DNA from 3 places in the Streptomyces sp. CY-1 genome. Region 3 is predicted to be linked to each of the others. Evidence: riboswitches for the same ligand, from Rfam matches in the RefSeq annotation. Region 3 holds a riboswitch; each other region holds the start of a gene.
The links. A riboswitch is a leader RNA that binds a small molecule or an ion and turns the genes downstream of it on or off. The one in region 3 is predicted to bind cyclic di-AMP.
Positions count from the first base shown of each region.

Region 1: another riboswitch for cyclic di-AMP. It lies ahead of ACK1X7_RS24495 (M23 family metallopeptidase); the one in region 3 lies ahead of ACK1X7_RS28995 (C40 family peptidase).
Region 2: another riboswitch for cyclic di-AMP. It lies ahead of ACK1X7_RS34625 (M23 family metallopeptidase); the one in region 3 lies ahead of ACK1X7_RS28995 (C40 family peptidase).

Region 1 is NZ_CP178393.1:5,700,574-5,708,057, reverse strand. Features, by position in the region: gene ACK1X7_RS24500 (PP2C family protein-serine/threonine phosphatase) at 56-1,417, shown strand; cyclic di-AMP (ydaO/yuaA leader) riboswitch at 1,700-1,834, shown strand; gene ACK1X7_RS24495 (M23 family metallopeptidase) at 1,846-3,036, shown strand; gene ACK1X7_RS24490 (aldo/keto reductase) at 3,252-4,196, shown strand; gene ACK1X7_RS24485 (hypothetical protein) at 4,277-4,576, opposite strand; gene ACK1X7_RS24480 (hypothetical protein) at 5,024-5,359, opposite strand; gene ACK1X7_RS24475 (helix-turn-helix domain-containing protein) at 5,701-6,444, shown strand; gene ACK1X7_RS24470 (NUDIX domain-containing protein) at 6,448-6,918, shown strand; gene ACK1X7_RS24465 (DUF3427 domain-containing protein) at 6,929-7,484, opposite strand, start outside.
Region 2 is NZ_CP178393.1:8,050,069-8,057,552, forward strand. Features, by position in the region: gene ACK1X7_RS34615 (M16 family metallopeptidase) at 1-325, shown strand, start outside; gene ACK1X7_RS34620 (M16 family metallopeptidase) at 346-1,728, shown strand; cyclic di-AMP (ydaO/yuaA leader) riboswitch at 2,027-2,190, shown strand; gene ACK1X7_RS34625 (M23 family metallopeptidase) at 2,205-2,999, shown strand; gene ACK1X7_RS34630 (GntR family transcriptional regulator) at 3,238-4,017, shown strand; gene ACK1X7_RS34635 (HPr family phosphocarrier protein) at 4,222-4,503, opposite strand; gene ACK1X7_RS34640 (GNAT family N-acetyltransferase) at 4,693-7,484, shown strand, end outside.
Region 3 is NZ_CP178393.1:6,736,247-6,743,730, forward strand. Features, by position in the region: gene ACK1X7_RS28980 (C40 family peptidase) at 1-385, opposite strand, end outside; gene ACK1X7_RS28985 (hypothetical protein) at 720-1,073, shown strand; gene ACK1X7_RS28990 (L,D-transpeptidase) at 1,196-1,990, shown strand; gene ACK1X7_RS28995 (C40 family peptidase) at 2,115-3,284, opposite strand; cyclic di-AMP (ydaO/yuaA leader) riboswitch at 3,292-3,462, opposite strand; gene pcrA (DNA helicase PcrA) at 3,636-6,110, shown strand; gene ACK1X7_RS29005 (M23 family metallopeptidase) at 6,187-7,484, opposite strand, start outside.

The DNA of each region.
Region 1 (7,484 bases), 1.0 Mb from region 3:
CGACGGCGACGCCGTGACGACGGCGGGACGCGGACCAGGGAAGCGAGAGAAGCCGGTGCGGGTGCGAGGGAGCAGGGCTCGTACGGGCGCCCGTACGGAGTGGCGTACGGCCTGGCCCCGGCTGAGCCGCCCGCACACCCACCGCCGCCACACCCGCCTGCATACGCTCATGGCCACCGGCGCCGCGGCCGGTGGCGCCTCCGCCGACGGGTTCACCGGGCCCACCGCGGGGCCCGGCTCGGCCGAGGACGCCGGCCAGGGGCCGCCGGGCCGCCGGGTGGCCCGCTGGCTTCCCGCCATCCTCATCCTCGCCGGCGTCAGCTTCGACCTGGCCACCCCGTCCGGCTACACCGCCTCGCCCTTCTTCGCCGCCGCCCCCCTGGTCGCCGCGGCGCTCCTACCGCTGCGCCAGACCGTCGTCATGGCCTGCGTCGCCGTCCTCGCGACCTGTCTGCTGGCGGAGTTGCACGGGGTGAAGGACCCGACCCAGGCGGCCACCGAGATCGGCACGGTCGCCACCGTGACCGTGCTGGCGGTGGCGATCAACCGTGTCGTACGCCGCAGCTACCACCGGCTCGCCTCGGCGCGCGGAGTGGCGGAGGCGGCCCAGCGCGCCGTCCTGCCCGCGCCGCCCGCCCGTCTGGCCGGACTGGAGATCGCCGCGCGCTATGTACCGGCGGAGAAGTACGCGGCGATCGGCGGTGACCTGTACGCGGTTCAGGACACTCCGCACGGCGTACGGCTGACCGTCGGGGACGTACGCGGCAAGGGGTTGGGGGCCGTGGAGGTCGTGGCGATCCTCCTCGGCTGCTTCCGGGAGGCGGCGGAGCAGGAGACGACCCTGGAGGCGCTCGTGGGCCGCCTGGAGCGGGCGCTTCAGCGCGAGGGCGCCCGGCGGGCCGACCTGGAGGTGTTCGAGGGGTTCACGACGGCGGTGGTGGCCGAAATTCCGCGCGGCGACTCCACTCTGCGGCTGATCAATCGCGGCCATCCGGCGCCGCTGCTGATGGAGGAGGACGGCGCGGTGCGCGCCCTGGAGCCGGAGGCGTCGGCGCTGCCGGTGGGGATGGGGGAGTTGGCGGGGTGGCCGGACCGGGTGATGGAGCTGGGGTTCGCGGAGGGGGAGACGCTGCTGCTGTTCACGGACGGGGTGACGGAGGCCCGGGACCGCGACGGCGAGTTCTACGACCCGGAGCAGCGGCTGCGCGGCCGTCGCTTCGCCGATCCGCAGGAGCTGCTGGACGCGTTGGTGGCCGATGTCGAGCGCCATACGGACGGCGGGACATCGGACGACATGGCGCTGCTCGCGGTCCGCCGGACCGCGGCCCGTGGGAACGGACGGGGGAACGGGCAGGGCGACGGTGATGCGAACCGCACGGGCCATACGGGGGAGGCCGACCCCCCACACCGTCCGTAGCCGACCGGGTCCATACGGTGCGTAGTCGACCGAGCCCCCTCCGCATAACAATTGCTGCACGATCGGTCCGCATGCGTTTTTACGAACCCTTGGCCAGTGCGTTGACTCGCCCTTATTTGTCCCTTCTTGAGCGCTAAGTTCATGCCAAAGGTGCGCGGATTCCTCAGAACAGCTTGGAATCACATCGCGCTCTCTATTAACGTTCGATAACGCAGCGCGGTCGTCACAACCGTCGCAAGGGCGGCACCGTGCGCCGTCGCCGAATCCCGTACGCACACTGGCAGTACCGCACCACCAGCAGCACCAAGGGAACCGGGGAACCAACACCTTGGGGTGAATCGGGTCGAACGTGACCCGTAGGAGACCTTCCTGCTCCGAACCCGTCAGCTAACCCGGTAGGCGAGAAGGAAGGAAAGGAGTGCGCCTCCGTGGCGTCCAATAGGTCTGCCCTGGACGAGGCCCCGTATCGCACACGGGGAGGCGGTTTGGGGACCGCCACCGCCTACGGCCCCGGCTTCGATGCCGGCGGCGGGATGAGCTCCGGGGACGGCCACTTCGCCCCCGACGATCGGTACCTGGACGCGGATGGGGACGCGTTCGAGGGCCCGGGTGCCGGATTCGAGACCGAGCCCTGGGAGGAGTGGAACCCCACCGAGGAGTCCATCGCTCCCGTACGCGGCCGGCACCGCGTGGCCAAGCAGCGCGGCGGGACCATGGCGCGCAGCGGCGCCGTCCTCGGGGTCGGTGTGATCGCGGCGGTCGGTGCGGGCGGTATGGCCAGCGCCAAGGACCGTCCCAAGCCGCCCATTTCGATGCCGGATCTCGGCCATGTCGCCGATGAGGTCAAGGCCAGCCTGCCCGCCGCCAAGGACCTGCCCGGTATCGGCTCCTGGGCGTCGGACGACAGCAGTGACCCGCAGACGGCCGCCGCCCCCCTCTCCGAGGCCGGGCTGACCAGCGCGGACGAGCAGCGCGGCACCACCGACGCGGGCGAGGCGCTGCGCGCCCGCATCCTCCAGCAGGCCGAGAACCAGCAGAACGCGGCGGACGAGGACAACCGCACCGCCGCGGCGAAGGCCGCCGCGAAGAAGGCGTCCGACCAGGCCGCGGAGGTGGCCGCCCAGCGGAAGGCCAAGGCCGAGGCGGAGAAGAAGGCCGCCGAGCAGCGGGCGAAGGAGGCGGCCGAGAAGAAGGCCGCGGCCGAGCGCCAGGCCAGGCTCGCCGCCGCGTACACCCTCCCCGTCGGCTCGTACACCCTGACCGCGAGTTTCGGCCAAGCGGGCGACATCTGGTCGGCCGACCACACCGGCCAGGACTTCGCCGCCCCGACCGGCACCCCGGCCAAGGCGGTGCACGGCGGCACCATCACCCAGGCGGGCTGGGCCGGTTCGTACGGCTACCGCATCGTGCTGACCCTCAGCGACGGCACCGAGATCTGGTACTGCCACCTGTCGTCGATGGTCGTCACCTCGGGCAAGGTGACGGCGGGCGACGTCATCGGCCGCGTCGGCGCCACCGGCAATGTGACCGGCCCGCACCTCCACCTCGAGGTCCGGCCGGGCGGCGGCTCGCCGATCGACCCGATGCCCTGGCTGCGCCAGCACGGGATGAATCCCTGATACGCCGGCGGCTCTGGCGCTCTCTCCCCCCTTGACGCCAGGGCCGCCGGTTTACGCCCTGACGGGCCGCCCCGCAGGAACACCCCCAAGGACCCCCAAGGACCCCCAAGGACCCCCAAGGACCCCCAAGGACCCCCCCAGGGACCCCCAAGGGAACACCCCGCCCGAGGCCACCCCCAGGAACAACCCCGCCCGGCCACTCGTTGTAAAACCGTATGGCTGACAACACACAGAAGATCGGTGATCTGTCCGTCTTCCCGTTCTCCCTGGGCGGGAACGTCTTCGGCTGGACCGCCGACGAGGCCGAGTCCTTCAGGGTGCTCGACGCTTTCGTCGCGGCGGGCGGCAATTTCATCGACACCGCCGATGTGTACTCCGCGTGGGTGCCGGGCAACGAGGGCGGCGAGTCCGAGACCATCCTCGGCAACTGGTTCGCCTCCCGGCGCAACCGATCCGACATCGTCCTCGCCACCAAGGTGGGCGCCGGCTCCCCGGAGCCGCGCGGTCTGACCTCGTCCGCCATCAAATCGGGCGTCGAGGAGTCCCTCCAGCGGCTGCGCACCGACTACATCGACCTCTACTACACCCACTACGACGATCCGTCGGTGCCGGTGGAGGAGATCATCAGCACCCTGGACGAGCTGGTCAGAGAGGGCAAGGTCCGCGAGATCGCCGCGTCCAACGTCAGCGCGGAGCGCCTGGAGGCCCTGCTGACCTTCTCCACCCAGGAGAGCCTGGCCCGCTATGTCGCCCTCCAGCCGCACTACAACCTGGTCTCCCGCGACACCTTCGAGGGCGAGCTGGCCGACGTCGCCGCCCGCCACCACCTGGCGACCATCCCGTACTACTCCCTGGCGTCCGGCTTCCTGACCGGCAAGTACCGCCCGGGCACGACGGTCGACAGCCCCCGCTCCTCGGGCGCGGCCCAGCACCTGGAGACCGAGCGCGGCCAGAAGGTCCTCGCCGCCCTGGACGACGTCGCCGCCAACCACGCCACCGAGCCCACCACGGTCGCCCTGGCCTGGCTCCTCGCCCAGCCCACGGTCGCGGCCCCCTTGGCCAGCGCCAGCTCCACCGACCAACTCCCGCCCCTGCTGGCATCGGTCGACCTCAAACTGACGAAGCCGGAACTGGACCTGCTGACCTCGGCATCGGACTGAGCGCCGGCCGCCCAGCCAAACCCCCAACGAGGGCGGGCCCCTCAAGACCAGACGAGCCCGCCCTCGTAAGCCCACGACCCCTACCGCCGATCAGCAAGCACCCAGGACGCGAGAGCAACGCCACCCGAGACGGCAAAGACGGACGGCCAGGCCCCGATCTTCTTCGCGAGCGGATGCGACCCGGCGAAGGCGGCCACATACGCCCCACTGAGCGCGGCCGCCGTCCCGTTCCCCGCCTTCTCCCGCCACCCCCGAGCGGCCACGACCCCGGCGGCGGCCAACGCGACCCCACCCAAGGGCCGCCTCTTGGTCCACCGAGCCACCGAATACCCCCCAACCAACCCACCCGCCGCCACAACCCCCGTCGGCACTCCAGCCATCCCACTACCTCCCACTCCAAGGATCTCCTCGCTCCGACCCTACGCAGCAGGCGCTCCGAACGGACTCGCAAGCACCAAACGGACGCGGGTGACCCGAGTTGACCCAGTCCCGGCTCACCCCAGTCGACCGCATCCGCACTGCCACAACAACTCCCACGCCACGCGCGACTCAAGTGGGATTCCGCCACGCGGCCTCAGTACTTCTGTCGGCCACCTGGATAACGGACCGGCTGACGGCACTCCGGCGCTTTTTCGGGTGCAGGCTCGTCGCCAAGCGCGTAGCACAAGGCGGCGTGCAACTGCTCCGCTTCCACCACCGTCAGCACCAGAGATGCCAAAGACGCGCGACCGGGCCGGAGCACGTGAAGCGGCAGCTCAAGCAGGCCGCCCTTCGTACGAAGCAGACCGCGCCCCGGGGCCGGACCGACCTGCCAGCCTCCTGGCACCTCACTCATTGCGCCCCCTCATCCGTGCGAGCCGCCCGTCACTCTCGGCCTCGTCGGGCGTTGGGATACGCCCGCCGCGACTCTCCGAGATCCGGAGAGCGTCTTGCAGCGCTTCGATCAGACGGTTCGAGAGGTAGCGGAGCTCTCGGGCGTCCGCTTTCCGGTCGCTGAGCATCAGGCGGGCGTGGCCGATGAGTTCAGTGCCCATCTGGAGCTGGACCGCTTCCATTTCGTCAGCCAGCTTCGACAGGTAGCCCGTGCTGTCCGCATCGGAGACCAGATAACACCGCTGCCCTGCGGGACCGGACCACGGCAGCAGACGGGGACGTACGCTCACAGCGCCACCGCCACCACAGAAACACGGGCCGTGAGAACCGTCGGTGTATCCGCATCCACACATGCCATGGCGGGCCGGGCCCCAACGGCGCGATGACGGGCCGGTGCGGGCACTACCAGTCGCAGCAGCCATTCCACGGGTCCGGCGATATTCTCCTGCACGTTGACGCTCCTTCACAGCATTGACCACGCTCCCGGGCCGCCTGCAACGGTCGCGGGAGTCTTTTCGCGATCATCGCGCTGTGATCAGGACGTAGGAACCTCCCTTAAACCCCACTTCGGGACGTCCCGCGTCGGGTAAAACGTCCCTAGTGCCGTCCCGACATGTGGGGAGAGACTCAGGTGCCGAACGAGAGGCTACGTGCCGTCATGGCGTCCGGAGGCTGGACATACGCCACCCTCGCGGAAAAGGTCGAGGTAGACCCCAAATCCGTTGAAAGATGGGTCAACCTCAACCGTACGCCGCGACGCAGCACGGCCATCCTGGCAGCAGAAACGTTAGGAGAAGACGTGCACGCCCTATGGCCAGCGCTCCGCCAAGCACGCCCCGCCCGCGCGGTCAGCCCCGAGCTTGTGGCGCTCTACGACCAACGTGCGGACATCCCCGTGTCCACGTTCGTGGAGATGCTGACCCAGGCCCGCGAACGGATTGACGTGCTCGTATATGCCGCCGTCTTCCTGCACGAGGCGTACCCCCGCCTCAACGATCTACTGCGGGAACGTGCCGCCCTAGGCTGCGCCGTACGTGTTGCGGTCGGAGACGCTGACAGCCCCAACATCCAGCAGCGGGGCCAAGAAGAGAAGTTCGGCCACGGCATCGAATCCCGCTGTCGGCTCGCTCTCCTGCACTACCGCCCCCTCATCGACACCCCGGGCGTCGAGGTGCGGACGCACGGAACAACCCTCTACAACTCGCTCTATCGTGCGGATGATCAAGTCATGGTCAACGCCCACGTCTGGGGCGTGAACGCGTACGGAGCTCCCGTCTGGCACCTGCGCCGACACGGCGATGGCGGCATGTTCGACACCTACGCTCAGAGCTTCGACGCCGTATGGACGACGGCGACGCCGGTACAGGGAGTGTGACCCGTGGCGCGGACCGAGTACTACGACGATCCGGACGCCCCCGAGCCGAACAGCTTGGTTGTCGCCGCGTCCGCTGTCGTCACCGACGAGAGCGGACGCATCCTGCTCCAGCGCCGCCGAGACAATGGTCTTTGGGCGCTGCCCGGCGGTGGCATGGAGATGACCGACTCCCTACCGGGCACGGCTGTCCGTGAGGTCAAGGAAGAGACCGGACTCGACGTGGAGATCACGGGACTTGTCGGCACGTACACCGACCCGCGTCACGTCATCGCCTACACGGACGGCGAGGTCCGCCGACAGTTCAACGTCTGCTTCACCGCCCGCATCGCGGGCGGCCAACTGGCGATCTCTGATGAGTCCACGGAACTGCGGTTCGTCCCGCCGGACGAACTTGCCGAACTCCCCATGCACCACACACAACAGCTCCGACTTCGTCACTTCCTGGCCCACCGCGACCAGCCGTATCTCGGCTGACCCACGAGCGCTACCCCGCTGCGATGGCCGAGTAGGTCCAGACGTCGGCGGGTAGCTCATGCTGGAGTCGCCAGACGATGCCCATGGGCTTGCTGCCCTCGTGGGATTCATATTCGGCAGGGCCGAGCAGCATCCAGGGCTGGGGCCCTGCGATGTCCGTCTTCTTGTAGCGCCGGACGAAGAGCAGCACATGGGATCCTCGTTCCCTGTGCTGCTGGTAGCGCTGTCCCGTGGGGGAGGAATCAGATGTTTGGTTCTGCGATTCCCAGTGGAAGCGGTCTGGACTCATCGCGAAATCCTTGTACCGGGTCTGCGGTGAGAAGTCCTTATCGTCCTTCTCGAGCGTAATGAGGAGCGCGTCCGTCTGGATCCCTTCGCACCACTTCACACCCTCGCGGAAATTCCCCGGCACGAAGCCGCCTACCTCTGCCTGCCCAAGGGCAGGGAGAATTTCCTCCCTGCTGTACGAAGCATGGATGGCCAGCGGTAGGCCACCGTGCTCACCCAAGAGTGGGATGGGGTAGTGGTCGGTGTGCTCCAGGTTGTACGCCAGCACCTGGCTCAGT
Region 2 (7,484 bases), 1.3 Mb from region 3:
CGCCGAGGAGGGGCCGACCCCGCAGGAGATGGAGCGGGCGCAGGCGCAGATCGAGCGCGAGTGGCTGGACCGGCTGGCCACGGTCGGCGGCCGGGCCGACGAGCTCTGCCGGTACGCGGTGCTCTTCGGCGACCCGCAGCTCGCGCTGACCGCCGTGGAGCGGGTGCTCGACATCACCGCCGAGGAGGTGCGGGCCGTGGCCGCGGCGCGGCTGCGCCCCGACAACCGCGCCGTGCTGGTCTACGAGCCCGTCGAGGGCGCCGAGGACGCAGCCGACACCGCCGAAGCCGCCGAGACCGACGCAGAAGGGAAGGCGGCCCAGTGAGCGACGCCGTCACCGCGACCATGACCTTCCACCCGCAGCCCAAGGGCGGCGCGCCCAAGCCGTGGGCGTTCCCGGCCCCCGAGCGCGGTGAGCTGCCCAACGGCCTTACGGTGCTGCGCTGCCACCGACCCGGCCAGCAGGTCGTCGCCGTCGAGATCAATCTGGAGGCGCCGCTGGACGCCGAGCCGGCCGGGCTCGAAGGCGTCGCCACGATCATGGCGCGCGCCCTGTCGGAGGGCACCGACAAGCACGACGCCGAGGAGTTCGCCGCCGAGCTCGAGCGCTGCGGCGCCACGCTGGACGCGCATGCCGACCACCCCGGCCTCCGTGTCTCCCTGGAGGTCCCGGTCTCCCGGCTGCCCAAGGCGCTCGGGCTGCTGGCCGACGCCCTGCGCGCCCCCGCCTTCCCGGACGGCGAGGTCGAGCGGCTGGTGCGCAACCGGCTGGACGAGATCCCCCATGAGCTGGCCAACCCGGCCCGCCGCGCCTCGATGGCCCTCTCCGCGGCCCTCTTCCCGGCCGAGTCGCGGATGTCCCGGCCGCGCCAGGGCACCCAGGAGACCATCGAGGGCATCGACGCCGCGGCCGTGCGCGCCTTCTACGAGGCGCATGTCCGCCCCTCCACGGCCACCGCCGTCATCGTGGGCGACCTCACCGGGGTCGACCTCGACGGGGCGCTCGCCGACACCCTGGGCGCCTGGACGGGCGGGGCGGGCGTGCCGCGCACGGTTCCCCCGATCGTCGCCGACGACCTCGGCCGTGTGGTGATCGTCGACCGGCCGGGCGCGGTGCAGACCCAGTTGCTCATCGGGCGCGTCGGCGCCGACCGCCATGACCGGGTCTGGCCCGCGCAGGTGCTCGGCACGTACTGCCTGGGCGGCACTCTCACCTCCCGCCTCGACCGTGTGCTGCGCGAGGAGAAGGGCTACACCTACGGGGTGCGCGCCTTCGGCCAGGTGCTGCGCTCCGCGCCCCCGGCGCCTTCGGGCGGCTCCGCGGGCGCCGCCATGCTGGCGATCAGCGGCTCGGTGGCCACCGAGGTCACCGGGCCCGCGCTGGAGGACCTCTGGAAGGTGCTGCGCACGCTGAAGGAGGAGGGGCTCACCGACGAGGAGCGCGATGTCGCGGTGCAGAACCTGGTGGGCGTCGCCCCGCTGAAGTACGAGACGGCGGCGTCCGTCGCGGGCACCCTCGCCGACCAGGTCGAGCAGCACCTTCCGGACGATTTCCAGGCGCAGTTGTACGCCCGCCTCGCGGAGACCGGCACGGTGGAGGCGACCGCCGCGGTGGTGTCCGCCTTCCCGGCGGACCGGCTGGTCACGGTGCTGGTCGGGGACGCCTCGGCGATCGAGGAGCCGGTCCGGGCGCTGGGCATCGGCGAGGTGAGCGTCATCTCCGGCTGAGCCGCTTCGAGTTGGCCGGTTGGCCGGATCCGATCCAAGAACCCGCGATCCGGCCGGCTCACCGACGATCCGGGTTGGCTGACGGTCCGGCAGCCGGTCCGGTCGACGAGTTCACAGCGGAAGGGCCCTGGCCCCCGTAAGGGTGCCGGGGTCCTTCCTTCATGCCCGATTTGCGGCAGTGACAGCTTGTTTGGTTTGTGGGGAGAGCAACAAAAAACCGGAACCGTTTGGTGATCGAAAGCGGGCCCGTTTAGCGTCAGTCCGGCTGTTCGCCAGCAACCCGCCGCATCCGCGGCACGGACAGTCATCGCCGAGTCCCCGTACGGCGCGAGCCAGGGGAGCCGGGGACCCACACGTCCCCAGGGGTGAATCGGGCGCCTTCCCCGGCCGGGGGAGGAGTCCGTAGGAGACCTTCCTGCTCCGAACCCGTCAGCTAACCCGGTAGGCGAGAAGGAAGGAAAGGAGTGCGCCTCAGTATGGCGTCCACCCGCACTGCCACCGGGAAACACCGCCGGACCACCAAGGTCAACGTCCGCACCGGCGCGAACGTCGTGGGCATCACCACCGTCGCCTCGGGCGTCGTCGCCGGGATCACCGGACAGGCGTTCGCGGCCGACACGGGCCCCAGCCCCCAGCAGACCGGTCTGACCCAGGCGATCGTGATCGGCGACGGGATCGCGGACCAGATCGAGGCCCAGGCGCAGTCCCAGGAGACCGCCGCCGCGCAGGCCGCCGCCAAGGCCAAGGCGGAGGCGATCGCCCGCCAGGAGGCCGCCAGAAAGGCGGAGGCCGCGGAGAAGAGGGCCAAGGCCGAGCGTGAGGCCAAGGAGCGCGCGGCGCGCGAGGCCGAGCGCAAGCGCCTCAACACCTTCGAGACGCCGATCAGCGGCTCCTACGTCTCCACCGGCTACCACGCGTCCAGCGGACTGTGGTCCTCCGGCAGCCACACCGGCATCGACTTCCACGCCTCCTCCGGCACCTCGGTGCACTCCGTGGGCATGGGCGAGATCGTCGAGGCGGGCTGGGGCGGCTCCTACGGCAACAACGTCGTCATCAAGATGAACGACGGCACCTACACCCAGTACGGCCACCTGTCGTCGATCAGCGTCTCGGTCGGCCAGAAGGTCACCCCCGGCCAGCAGATCGGCCTGTCGGGCGCCACCGGCAACGTGACCGGACCGCATCTGCACTTCGAGGCCCGCACCAGCCCGGACTACGGCTCGGACATCGACCCGCTGGCGTATCTGCGCTCGCACGGCGTCAACGTCTGATCTCGCGGCACTCCGCGAACGTCCGGCCCCGCGGGACTCCGCGCACGCCCGCGGTCCCGCGAGAATCCGAGAAGGCCCCGTCCACCGGACGGGGCCTTCGGCGTGCCGCCGCCCGCTGACCAAAAAATATCCATGAAATGCACTCCGCCATCGGAAAAGACGTCCGATTGGAATAGAGTCGTTCAATGCGCGTTCCATGGATGCGTTTCGCGGGCGTTAAGGCGGAGGTTTCGACAATATGGGACCGGAAGTGAGCGGGGATACGACCGAGGTCCAGGGCGGTCGCCGGATTTCGGCGCATGCGGTGTGCACGGCGATTCGCGACGACATCGTCTCCGGCACATATCGGCCCGGCAGCCGGCTCACCGAGGAACTTCTCGCCCGGCGCTACGGCGTCTCGCGGGTGCCGGTCCGCGAGGCCCTGCGCACCCTGGAGTCCGAGGGCTTCGTGACGACCCGGCGGCACGCGGGGGCCTGCGTCGCCCAGCCCTCCGAGCGCGAGGCGGCCGATCTGCTGGACATCCGGGCACTGCTGGAGCCGCTGGGCGCCGCACGGGCCGCACAGCGCCGCACCGAGGCCCATCTGAAGGTGCTGCGCGGGCTGGTCCGGCTCGGCCGGGAGCGGGCCCAGCACGGCCGGCTCGGCGAACTGCCGCCGCTGGGCGACTGGTTCCACGAGACGCTCGCCCAGGCGTCCGGCAGCCCGAGCCTGGCCGCGATGCTCGTCCAACTGCGCCGCAAGACCGCCTGGGTGTACGCGGCCGCTCCCGCGCCGCAGCCCGTACCGCACGCCACATCGCCCGGGGGCGCCCGGCACCCCGACCCGGCCGCGCGGGCCGTGGAGTCCTGGGCGGAGCACGGCGCACTGGTGGACGCGGTGGCGCGCGGCGACGCCGACCGGGCGCGGGCGCTCGCCGCCGCGCACACCGAGCGCGCGCTGGCGGAATACCGGCAGCGCCGCCCGATCCCGGTGAGGGCTTCGAAACATTCCGTAAACACGGCGAGCGGCCGGAATTAACAGATATCCCGTATACAATTCTCGGGAATTCTCTGCGCGGATTCGTGGCGCCTGGTTCCCGGTCCTCCGAGTCGGGGTGGAAGCGGAAAAACAGCGGGGCCGCGGTGGCCGTAATGGTCACCGCGGCCCCGTCGTGCCGAATCCTCGAGTCGCACGGGAATCACACGGGAAACACGTGTGACTCGCATGCGAATCAGCGGGGGGTCAGACGGTCTCGGGAAGCTCCTCGAGGCCCTCCGCCACCAGCTTCGCCAGCCGGTCGAGCGCGACCTCGGCATCGTCCGCGTCGGAGGCGAGGACGACCTCCTCGCCGCCCTGGGCGCCGAGGCCCAGCACGGCCAGCATGGAGGCGGCGTTGACCGGGGTGCCGTCGCCCTTGGCGATCGTGATGGGGACGCCGGCGGCGGTGGCCGCCCGGACGAAGATCGACGCAGGGCGGGCGTGCAGGCCCTCGGCCCAGCCGATGGTGACGCGGCGCTCAGCCATGGTGTTGCCCTTCAGGTGTGACGGGTGCGGTTGTCTAGACCAAAATCATACGGTGTCCGGATTCACCCGGACGATGTCCGAGTGAGCCCGAGCGTGCCCGGACTGGCCCGATACGGACCTTCCCCCGACACTCGGCCCCGACGCAAGGGTGTCCACCATCCGGACCGGGCGGGCCCGTACCCTGGGCCCATGCGGAGCCCGTCGGACCATCACGCCTACCCGACCCACTGGGAAGCCGATGTGGTGCTGCGGGACGGTGGCACGGCACAGATCCGTCCCATCACCCCCGATGACGCCCAGCGGCTGGTCAGCTTCTACGAGCGGGTCTCGGACGAGTCGAAGTACTACCGCTTCTTCGCGCCCTACCCGCGCCTCTCCGACCGCGACGTCCACCGCTTCACCCACCACGACTACGTCGACCGGGTGGGCCTGGCGGCCATCGTGGGGGATGAGTTCATCGCCACCGTGCGGTACGACCGCATCGACGGACAGGGGATGCCGGCCGCCTCCCCCGCCGACGAGGCCGAGGTCGCCTTTCTCGTCCAGGACGCCCACCAGGGCCGCGGGGTGGCCTCCGCGCTCCTCGAACACATCGCCGCCGTAGCGCGCGAGCGGGACATCCGCAGGTTCGCCGCCGAGGTGCTGCCCGCCAACACCAAGATGATCAAGGTGTTCACGGACGCGGGCTACACCCAGAAGCGCAGCTTCGAGGACGGCGTCGTCCGCCTCGAATTCGACCTCGAACCCACCGACCGCTCCCTGGCCGTCATGCGCGCCCGCGAGCAGCGGGCCGAGGCCCGCTCCGTCCAGCGGCTGCTGGCGCCCGGCTCCGTCGCCGTCATCGGCACCAGCCGCACGCCCGGCGGCGTCGGCCGCACCGTACTGCGCAACCTCCTGGACGGCGGCTTCACGGGCCGCGTCCACGCCGTCAACCACGCCTTCCCCGACGACATGGTGCACTTGGAGCCCGAGGGCGTCCCGGCCCACCGCTCGCTGCGCGCCATAGAGGAGCCCGTGGACCTCGCCGTCGTCGCCGTCCCCGCCGAGCGGGTGCCCGCCGTCGTGGCCGAATGCGGCGAGCACGGCGTCCAGGGCCTCGTCGTGCTCTCCGCCGGATACGCCGAGAGCGGGAGCGAGGGCCGCGACCGGCAGCGCGACCTCGTCCGCCAGGCCCGGTCGTACGGTATGCGCGTCATCGGCCCCAACGCCTTCGGCGTCAGCAACACCGCCGAGGGCGTCCGGCTGAACGCCTCCCTGTCCCCGCAGTTGCCCAACCCCGGCCGGCTGGGCCTGTTCACCCAGTCCGGGGCGATCGGCATCGCGCTGCTGTCCGGGCTGCACCGGCGCGGCGCCGGGCTGGCGAGCCTCGCCGGGATCGCGGGGATATCGACCTTCGTATCCGCCGGGAACCGCGCCGACGTCTCGGGCAACGACCTCCTCCAGTACTGGTACGACGATCCGCGCACCGACGTCGTCCTGATGTACCTGGAGTCGATCGGCAACCCCCGCAAGTTCACCCGGCTCGCCCGGCGCACCGCCGCCGTCAAACCGGTGGTCGTCGTCAAGGGCGCCCGCCACACCGGCAGCGCCCCCACCGGCCACGCCGTGCCCACCACCCAGATCCCGGACGCCACCGTCTCCGATCTGCTGCGGCAGGCGGGCGTCATCCGGGTCGACACCGTCACCGAACTCGCCGACACCGGGGTGCTGCTCGCCTCCCAGCCGCTGCCCGCCGGTCCGCGCGTCGCCATCCTCGGCAACTCCGAATCGCTCGGCCTGATCACCTACGACGCCTGCCTCACCGAGGGCCTCCGCCCGCTGCCGCCCCGCGACCTGACCACGGCCGCCGCCCCGGACGACTTCCGGCGCGCCCTGACCGAGGCCCTTACCGACGACGCCTGCGACGCCGTCGTCGTCACCGCCATCCCCTCGGTCGGCGACGGAAACGCGGGCCCCGGGGACGGCGACGGCGGTGCGGAGGCCCTCGCGACGGCCGTAAGGGAGGCGGCCCAGGCTTCCGGGCCCGGTCCGGACAAACCGGTGGCCGTGGTCCACCTGGAGATCCAGGAGCTCGCGGAGGCCCTTGCCGGCACCGGCGGCGAGCCCGCCCCCGGCACCCGCCGGATCCCCGCCTACCCCGCCGCCGAGCGGGCCGTGCGCGCGCTCGCCGAGGCCGTGCGGTACGCGCACTGGCGGCAGGAGGCCGCCGAGCCCGGGCGGGTCCCCGAGTACGAGGACATCGACGAGGCGGGTGCGGCCGCCGACATCCAGGTGCTGCTCGCCCCGGCCGACGGCACCCCGGGCGACGGCCCTACGGCCGACGGCACGGGCGGCGGGACCGCCGAAGCCACGCGCGGCGGGCCCGGCGACGGTAAGGCCGAAGCCACGGCCGGCGTCCCCGGCGACGACGCGGGCCTCGGCGTCGAGCTGTCCGCCGCCGACACCCAGCGCCTCCTGGCCCGCTACGGCGTCAGCGTGCTGCCCGCCCTCCCCGCGCCCGACCCCGACGCCGCCGTGCGGGCCGCCGAGCGGCTCGGCTTCCCGGTCGCGCTCAAGCCCACCGCCGCCCATCTGCGCCACCGCGCCGACCTGGGCGGGGTACGGCTGGAGCTGGGCAGCGAGACGGAACTGCGCCGGGCCTACGCCGAGTTGACCGACTACCTGGGCCGCCCCGAGGAACTGGGGCTGGTCGTGCAGCGGATGGCGCCACGCGGTGTGGACACCGTCGTACGGGCCGCCATCGACCCCGCCGCCGGGGCCGTGCTCTCCTTCGGGCTCGCCGGTGCCCCCTCCGAACTGCTCGGGGACACCGCCCACGGCCTCGTCCCCGTCACCGGCCGGGACGCCGCCGAGCTGATCCGGTCCATCCGGACCGCGCCGCTGCTGTTCGGCTGGCGCGGCTCCAAGCCGGTGGACACCGCGGCCCTGGAGGAGCTGCTGCTGCGGGTGTCCCGCCTGGTGGACGACCAACCCGAGATGGT
Region 3 (7,484 bases):
GGCCGGGGGAGGAGGACAGGGCGAGCTGGAGGGCCGGGGCGATCGTCCCCGAGCGGTACTGGGCGGTGGCGAAGGCGCCGAGGGCGTTGCGCGCGGCGTTGAGCCGGGTGGTGCGGCGGGCGGCCTGGTCGCGCAGCGCGTCCAGCGCCGCACGGGCCTTGTCGGCCTTGTCCTTCGCGCCGTTGTACCTCTCGGTGGCCTCCTCGGCCTGCCGCTGGTACTGATCGACCCTCGCCTTCACCTGCGCGGGGGTGAGGCGGTTCTCGGCGTGCCCGGTGCCGTCGAGGAGGGTGACGGACGCGGCGCCGGTGAGGGCGAGGAGCGCGGCCGCGCGGGCGGTGCTGCTGGTGAGCGAGCGCTGCTTGGGCTTCCTGTGCGACGCCACTGCGGCGGTTCACCTGGTCTTTCTTGGGCATTCCAGGACATTACGCTGATCCTGGACCCTCATGGGGAACGGACGGACAGGTGGCAGTCCGCCGTGAGGCGGGGACCCTCAGTTGACGGGAAGCGGACTGCCACCTGGAGAAGGAAGTTAGGCCGGAAAGTGGGGTCCATGCGGGGGATTGAACGGGAGTGCACGGATTTCGTCGCACCCGTGACGGTGGCTGATCGCCCGGCGAGTGGGGTGGGCGGGAGTGTGGGGCTGCCGTGACCGAAGCGCCGATAGGGGCCCACCCGAGTGCCGGGTGATGATATGCGCGCGGTTAGTCTCCGGAGCCATGGACGTACTCATTCACGTGTTCGTCGGCCTGCACATCGTCGGCATCGGCGCACTGCTCGGCGGCTTCTTCTCACAGCTCAAGGCAATGGGCGCGGGCGAGGCCCGGATGACCCCGGCGATGCTGCACGGCGCGCTGACCATGCTGGTCACCGGCGCGGCGCTGGTCGGGCTCAATCAGGCCGACGACAACAGTGTCAACAACATCAAGATCGGTGTGAAGCTGGCGCTGCTGATCGTGGTCCTCGGCCTGGTGTATGTGAAGCGCGACGAGGAGAAGGTAGAGTCTGCCGCCTTCGGCGCGGTGGGTGCCTTGACAACGGCAAACATTTTCATCGCCGTGTTGTGGACCTGACGAGCTGATCATCTGAGGTAATCCCGAGACAATTCCGACACCTTTTCGGCGCGATCCTGAGGCAACCGTTTGCACTCGCGAGCTGTCCTGGTAAAAGAGCGAGGCAGTCGAGAGGAGTGGCCATGGGGGCAGTGGGGGCAGTCAGAAGCAGGCAGAGCCGGCAGAGCCGGCGCGCGGGTCTCGTGCTGGGGCTGGCGGGGATGACGGTGCCGCTCGCGGTCGCCGTCGCCGGTCCGGCACAGGCTCAGGCACGGCCGGCCCAGCCACGGCCGCTGGGCAGGTCGGCCGGATCGGTGACACCGGCGACGATGGCCGCGTCATCGTGTACGACCAGCGTGGGGCCGTACCAGAGGCAGGCCGAGCGGTTCCTGGGCCGCCCCGTGGACGGGCGGCAGTCGCGGGCGGACTGTCTCGCGATCCAGAAGTTCCAGGTCAACCACGGCATCAGCCCGACGATCGGCTACGCGGGCCCGATCACCTGGGGCGTGATGAGCCTGATCAACACCCAGAAGGCCGCCGGACACGACCCGAACGCGGCGAAGAAGTGCCCGACCAACAAGGGCCGCATCGCCTGCGTCGACCTCACCCGGCAGTTGAGCTGGATCCAGGACGGCTCCCGGCTGGTCTACGGGCCGGTGCCGGTGCGGTCCGGGCGGAACGGCTTCGAGACCCGCACCGGGCTGAAGAAGATCTACTGGCGCGACGTCAACCACTGGTCGACGCTCTACAAGGTCGCCATGCCCTACAGCCAGTTCTTCGACGGCGGTCAGGCGTTCCACTCGATCGCCGGGAGCGTATGGTCCCCGCCCGGTTCCCACGGCTGCGTCAACATGCGCACGGGCGAGGCCAAGAAGTACTGGAGCCTGCTGAAGAACGGCGACGACGTGTACGTCTACGGGCGCAAGCCCGGCACGTGAGCGGCACCCGCGCCGATGACATGACGATGCCGCTGCCCGGGGCCCCGGCCCCGGGCAGCGGCACACCAGGGGCCCGCACGGCCCCGTGTCCTTCACCCCGCGTCCTTCACACGGCCCGCGTGCCCTACGCGGGCCGCACGCTCCCGTAGATCGGCATCTCGGTGATCGGCGCCTTCTTCACCACATCGCCCGGCTTCGGCGCGTGGATCATCATCCCGTCGCCGATGTAGAGGCCGACATGGCTGATGTCGTCGTAGAAGAAGACCAGATCGCCCGGCTGGAGTTCGGACGTCGAGACGCGCGTACCGACCTTCACCTGGTCCCAGGTGGTGCGCGGCAGCGAGATCCCGGCCGACTTCCAGGCCGCCTGCGTCAGCCCTGAGCAGTCGAAGGAGCTGGGGCCGGTGGCGCCCCAGACATACGGCTTGCCGAGCTGCGACTTCGCGAAGGCGATGGCCTGGGCCGCCTTGGAGCTGTTGGCCGGGGCCGAGGGCGTCGTCGAACCGGAGCCGCTGTCTCCGTTCTGCTGCTCCCGCTGTTCCTGCTGCTTCTTGCGCGCGGCCTCCTGGCGCTGCTTCTCGGCGAGCGCGGCCGCCTTACGGCGGGCCTCTTCCGCCTTCTTCTTCTCGATCGCCGCCAGTCGCGCCTTCTCCTTGGCGGTCAGATTCGCCAGCAGCCGCCGGGCCTCGGTCAGCTTGTCCTGGACGGTCTTCTTCTGGGTCTTGAGCTGCTTCTGCGACGCGGTCAGCGAGGCGAGGCTCTCGCCGGCCTTACCGCGCTCCTTGGCGGCGCTCGCCTGCTGCTTCTGGAAGTCGTCGACGGCCTGCTTCTGCCGACCGGTCAGCCGGTCGATCAGATGCGACTGGTCGAAGACGTCCTGCGGATCGTTGGAGAACAGCAGCGTCGCGGCCGAGCGGGCCATTCCGCCGTCGCGGTACTGGGCGGTGGCGTAGGCGCCGAGCGTGCGCCGCGCCTCGTTGAGCTTCTCGGTGCGCTGGGCGACGGAGTCCAGCAGCTTGTCGACCTTGGCGCGCTGCTGATCGGCGCGCTCCTTGGCGGCGTTGTAGCGCTGGGTGGCGCTCTCCGCCTGGTGGTAGAGGGTGTCGACCTTCTCCTTGACCTTGTCGATCGACTGGGTGGCCGGCTTGGGGTCGTCGCCCGGCGCGGCGTTGGCCGTCTGGGAGAGGAGGGTGACGGATGCGAGGGCGGCCGTGGTGAACCCGACGGCCGTACGGCGGCCGTGGCCGGTGAGCGGGGCCGGTATCCGGCTCCGCGGCTTGCGGTGCGACGCCAACGGAGGCGCTCCTTCCGTGGACCGCCTACCGGGTTAGCTGTCGGGTTCGGGCGGTACGGAAGGTTGCCCTACGGCCGTGTCCGGGCGGCACTTGTGTGCCACGCCGCTTCGGGCCGATTCACCCCGGTGTCGCGTTGTCGGGTCCCCGGCTCCGGGCGCCTCACGGCGGTACCGGACTCGGCGGAGGCCGCCCGTGCCGACGTGGTTCGCCGACGGATCTTCCGGGCCGCCTGACGCAGGACGGTAGCCAACACGTGGGGCTCCTGTGAAGACTGGTGGCCGTTTTGCCCGAAACCGTTTCGTGATGTTCGGGCACCGGCTGTCAGTGGGGCGGCCTAGACTCGGGGAGCGATGAGCAGCCTCTTTGACGACAGCTTCCTGGCGGACCTCGGGCCTCCTTCGAACGAGGAGCCACCGCCGCCGCCCGAGGATTCGGCGCACCCCGGCCCCGATGGCGCCGAGGACGTGCCGCATCACCTCTTCAGCGGCGGCTTCGACGCGCCCGTGCCCCGGGAGGCGCACTATCGGGACGGCGCGGCGCGGCCCGTCGTGGACCCGTCCGCCCTGCTCGAGGGGTTGAACGAGCAGCAGAGAGCCGCCGTGGAGCACACCGGCTCGCCACTGCTGATCGTCGCGGGCGCCGGCTCCGGCAAGACCCGGGTGCTCACCCACCGCATCGCCTATCTGCTCGGCGCCCGCGGCACGCACCCCGGCCAGATCCTCGCCATCACCTTCACCAACAAGGCGGCGGGCGAGATGAAGGAGCGGGTGGAGGAGCTCGTCGGCCCGCGGGCGAACGCCATGTGGGTCTCCACCTTCCACAGCGCCTGCGTCCGCATCCTGCGCCGCGAATCCAAGAAGCTCGGCTTCACCTCGTCGTTCTCGATCTACGACGCCGCCGACTCCAAGCGGCTGATGTCGCTGGTCTGCCGGGATCTGGATCTCGACCCCAAGCGGTTCCCGCCGAAGTCCTTCAGCGCCAAGATCTCCAACCTGAAGAACGAGCTGATCGACGAGGAGACCTTCGCCGGACAGGCCGCGGACGGCTTCGAGAAGACCCTGGCCGAGGCGTACGCGATGTACCAGGCGAGGCTGCGCGAGGCCAACGCGCTGGACTTCGACGACATCATCATGACCACGGTCAATCTGCTCCAGGCGTTCCCGGACGTGGCCGAGCACTACCGCCGCCGCTTCCGGCACGTCCTGGTGGACGAGTACCAGGACACCAACCACGCGCAGTACACCCTGGTGCGTGAGCTGGTGGGCACGGACACCGAGGAGACCACGGCCGCCGAGCTGTGCGTGGTGGGCGACGCCGACCAGTCGATCTACGCCTTCCGGGGCGCCACGATCCGCAACATCCTCCAGTTCGAGGAGGACTACCCCACCGCGCGGACGATCCTCCTCGAGCAGAACTACCGCTCCACCCAGACGATCCTGAGCGCGGCCAACGCGGTCATCGAGCGCAACGAGAACCGCCGCCCGAAGAACCTGTGGACCGAGGCCGGCGCCGGGACCGAGATCACCGGCTATGTGGCCGACACCGAGCACGACGAGGCCCAGTTCGTCGCCGACGAGATCGACCGGCTGACGGACGCGGGCGACGGCAAGGCCGGTGACGTGGCGGTCTTCTACCGGACCAACGCCCAGTCCCGTGTCTTCGAAGAGATCTTCATCCGGGTCGGACTGCCCTACAAGGTCGTCGGCGGCGTGCGCTTCTACGAGCGCAAGGAGGTCCGGGACGTCCTCGCGTATCTGCGGGTGCTGGCCAACCCCGAGGACTCCGTCCCGCTCCGCCGCATTCTGAACGTGCCCAAGCGCGGCATCGGGGAGCGCGCGGAGGCCATGATCGACGCGCTGGCGCTGCGCGAGAAGATCACCTTCCCGCAGGCGCTGCGCCGGGTCGACGACGCGTACGGCATGGCGGCCCGCTCGGCCAACGCCGTCAAGCGGTTCAACACGCTCATGGAGGAGCTGCACACCATCGTGGAGTCCGGGGCGGGCCCGGCGACCGTCCTGGAGGCGGTGCTGGAGCGCACCGGCTATCTGGCCGAGCTCCAGGCGTCCACCGATCCGCAGGACGAGACCCGGATCGAGAACCTGCAAGAGCTCGCGGCCGTGGCCCTGGAGTTCGAGCAGGACCGCGGCGAGGAGAACCCCGGCACCCTCGCGGACTTCCTGGAGCAGGTCGCGCTCGTCGCCGACTCCGACCAGATCCCCGACGAGGACACCGACGGCTCCGGTGTGATCACCCTGATGACACTGCACACGGCGAAGGGCCTGGAGTTCCCGGTCGTCTTCCTCAGCGGCATGGAGGACGGCGTCTTCCCGCATATGCGGGCGCTCGGCCAGACCAAGGAGCTGGAGGAGGAGCGGCGGCTGGCCTACGTGGGGATCACCCGGGCCCGCGAGCGGCTCTATCTGACCCGCTCGACGATGCGCAGCGCATGGGGCCAGCCCGCGTACAACCCGCCGTCCCGCTTCCTGGAGGAGATCCCGGACCAGTATGTGCGGTGGCGGCGCACCGGGCCCGCCACCCCGTCGGCGTCCATGGGCAGCATCGCCTCGACCCCGCCGTCGGGGCTGACGTCCGGTCTGTCGTCGTCGCGTTCGCGCACCGGGGGCAGCGGGTTCGCGACCCGGCGGGCCAAGGAGCGCCCGGTGGTCGCGCTGGCCATCGGCGACCGGGTCACCCATGACTCGTTCGGGCTCGGCACGGTGGTGGCGGTGAAGGGCAGCGGGGACAACGCGGAGGCGACGATCGACTTCGGCGAGGAGAAGCCGAAGCGGCTGCTGCTGCGGTACGCACCGGTGGAGAAGCTGTAGCTGAAGTGACCCGAGCGCTGAGGCTGTAGCGCGCCGGTGGCGCGCTACAGCGGTCGGGGAACGGGGCCCGGGCCGGTCAGGTCGGGTCGAGGCCCTGGCCGCGCAGCCAGGGCAGCGGGTCGATGGCCGAGCCACCGCCAGGGTGGACCTCGAAGTGCAGATGCGGGCCGGTGGAGTTGCCGGAGTTCCCGGAGTACGCGATGGTCTCCCCGGCCTTGACGGTGCCGGAGCGGATCTTGGCGCTGCTGAGGTGGCAGTACCAGGTCTCCGTGCCGTCCGGGCTGGTCAGGACGACCATATTGCCGTAGGCGTCGTTCCACTGCGTCGTCACGGTGCCGTCGGTGGCGGCCATCACGGGCGTGCCGTAGCTCACCGGGAAGTCGATGCCGGTGTGCACGGACATCCAGTTGATCCCGGCCTGGCCGAACATGGCGCTCAGACCGTGCTGGGCGACGGGCAGCGCGTACTTCGGGCGCAGCGCCTCCTTGCGCGCCGCCTCGGCGGCCTTGCGCTTCTTCTCGGCGGCCTGGCGCGCCTGGAGGTCGATCCGCTCCTGAGTGCGGCTGGCGCGGTCGCGGAAGTCGTCGGCGCCCTCTCGGACCCCGGCGAGCTGGGAGTCCAGCTTGCTGTTGGCCACGGAGGGCTTCACGGGGGCCGCCGCGGTGTCGGGGGCGGCCTGAGTGGTGGACTCGTCCTTCTTGTCGCTTCCCACGCCGCTGACGGAGGCGGCGGCCACGGCGGTGACGCCGAGAGCACAGACGGAGGGGACGGCGACGGTGAGGAGGGCGGAGCGCTTGGGGCGGGGCGAGGGGGTACGGCGGCGACCGCGGCTCGCCTCCCGGCGGGGGGAGGGGGCGGATTCCCGCACGGCCGCCGCCTCGGGTTCAGGTTCCGCTTCGGGGGCCGGGTCGTGGGACTGGTCGGACTCGTGGACCGGGTCGAAGACGGCGGTGTGCTCGAAGCTGTTCGGCTCGTGCTCGGCGACGGCGGCCTGCTCGAACGCGGCCGTCTCGTCGAACGCGGCCGACTGCTCGAAGGCTCCGCTGTGCTCGAAGGCGTTCGGCTCGAACACGGCCGTCTGCTCGAAGTCGTTCGGCTCGTGCTCTGGTTGGTGCTCGGGCTGGTGCTGGTGCTGGTCGAAGCCCGGCTGGGTCAGCCCCGAGTGGTCGTAGTGCTGCGCCTCGTCCACGGTCCCGTAGGCGGTGGCGTCCCAGAACTGGGTCTGGCCGGTGTCCACGCCCGAGGTGTACGTCTCGGCCTCGTACCCCGCGCCCTGGTCCCACTGACCCGGCATCTCGGTGTGGCCGGTGGCGCCCGTGTCCCAGGCGCCGATGTCCCACTGGGCGCCGGTTTCGGCGTCCTGCTGGGCCGGGA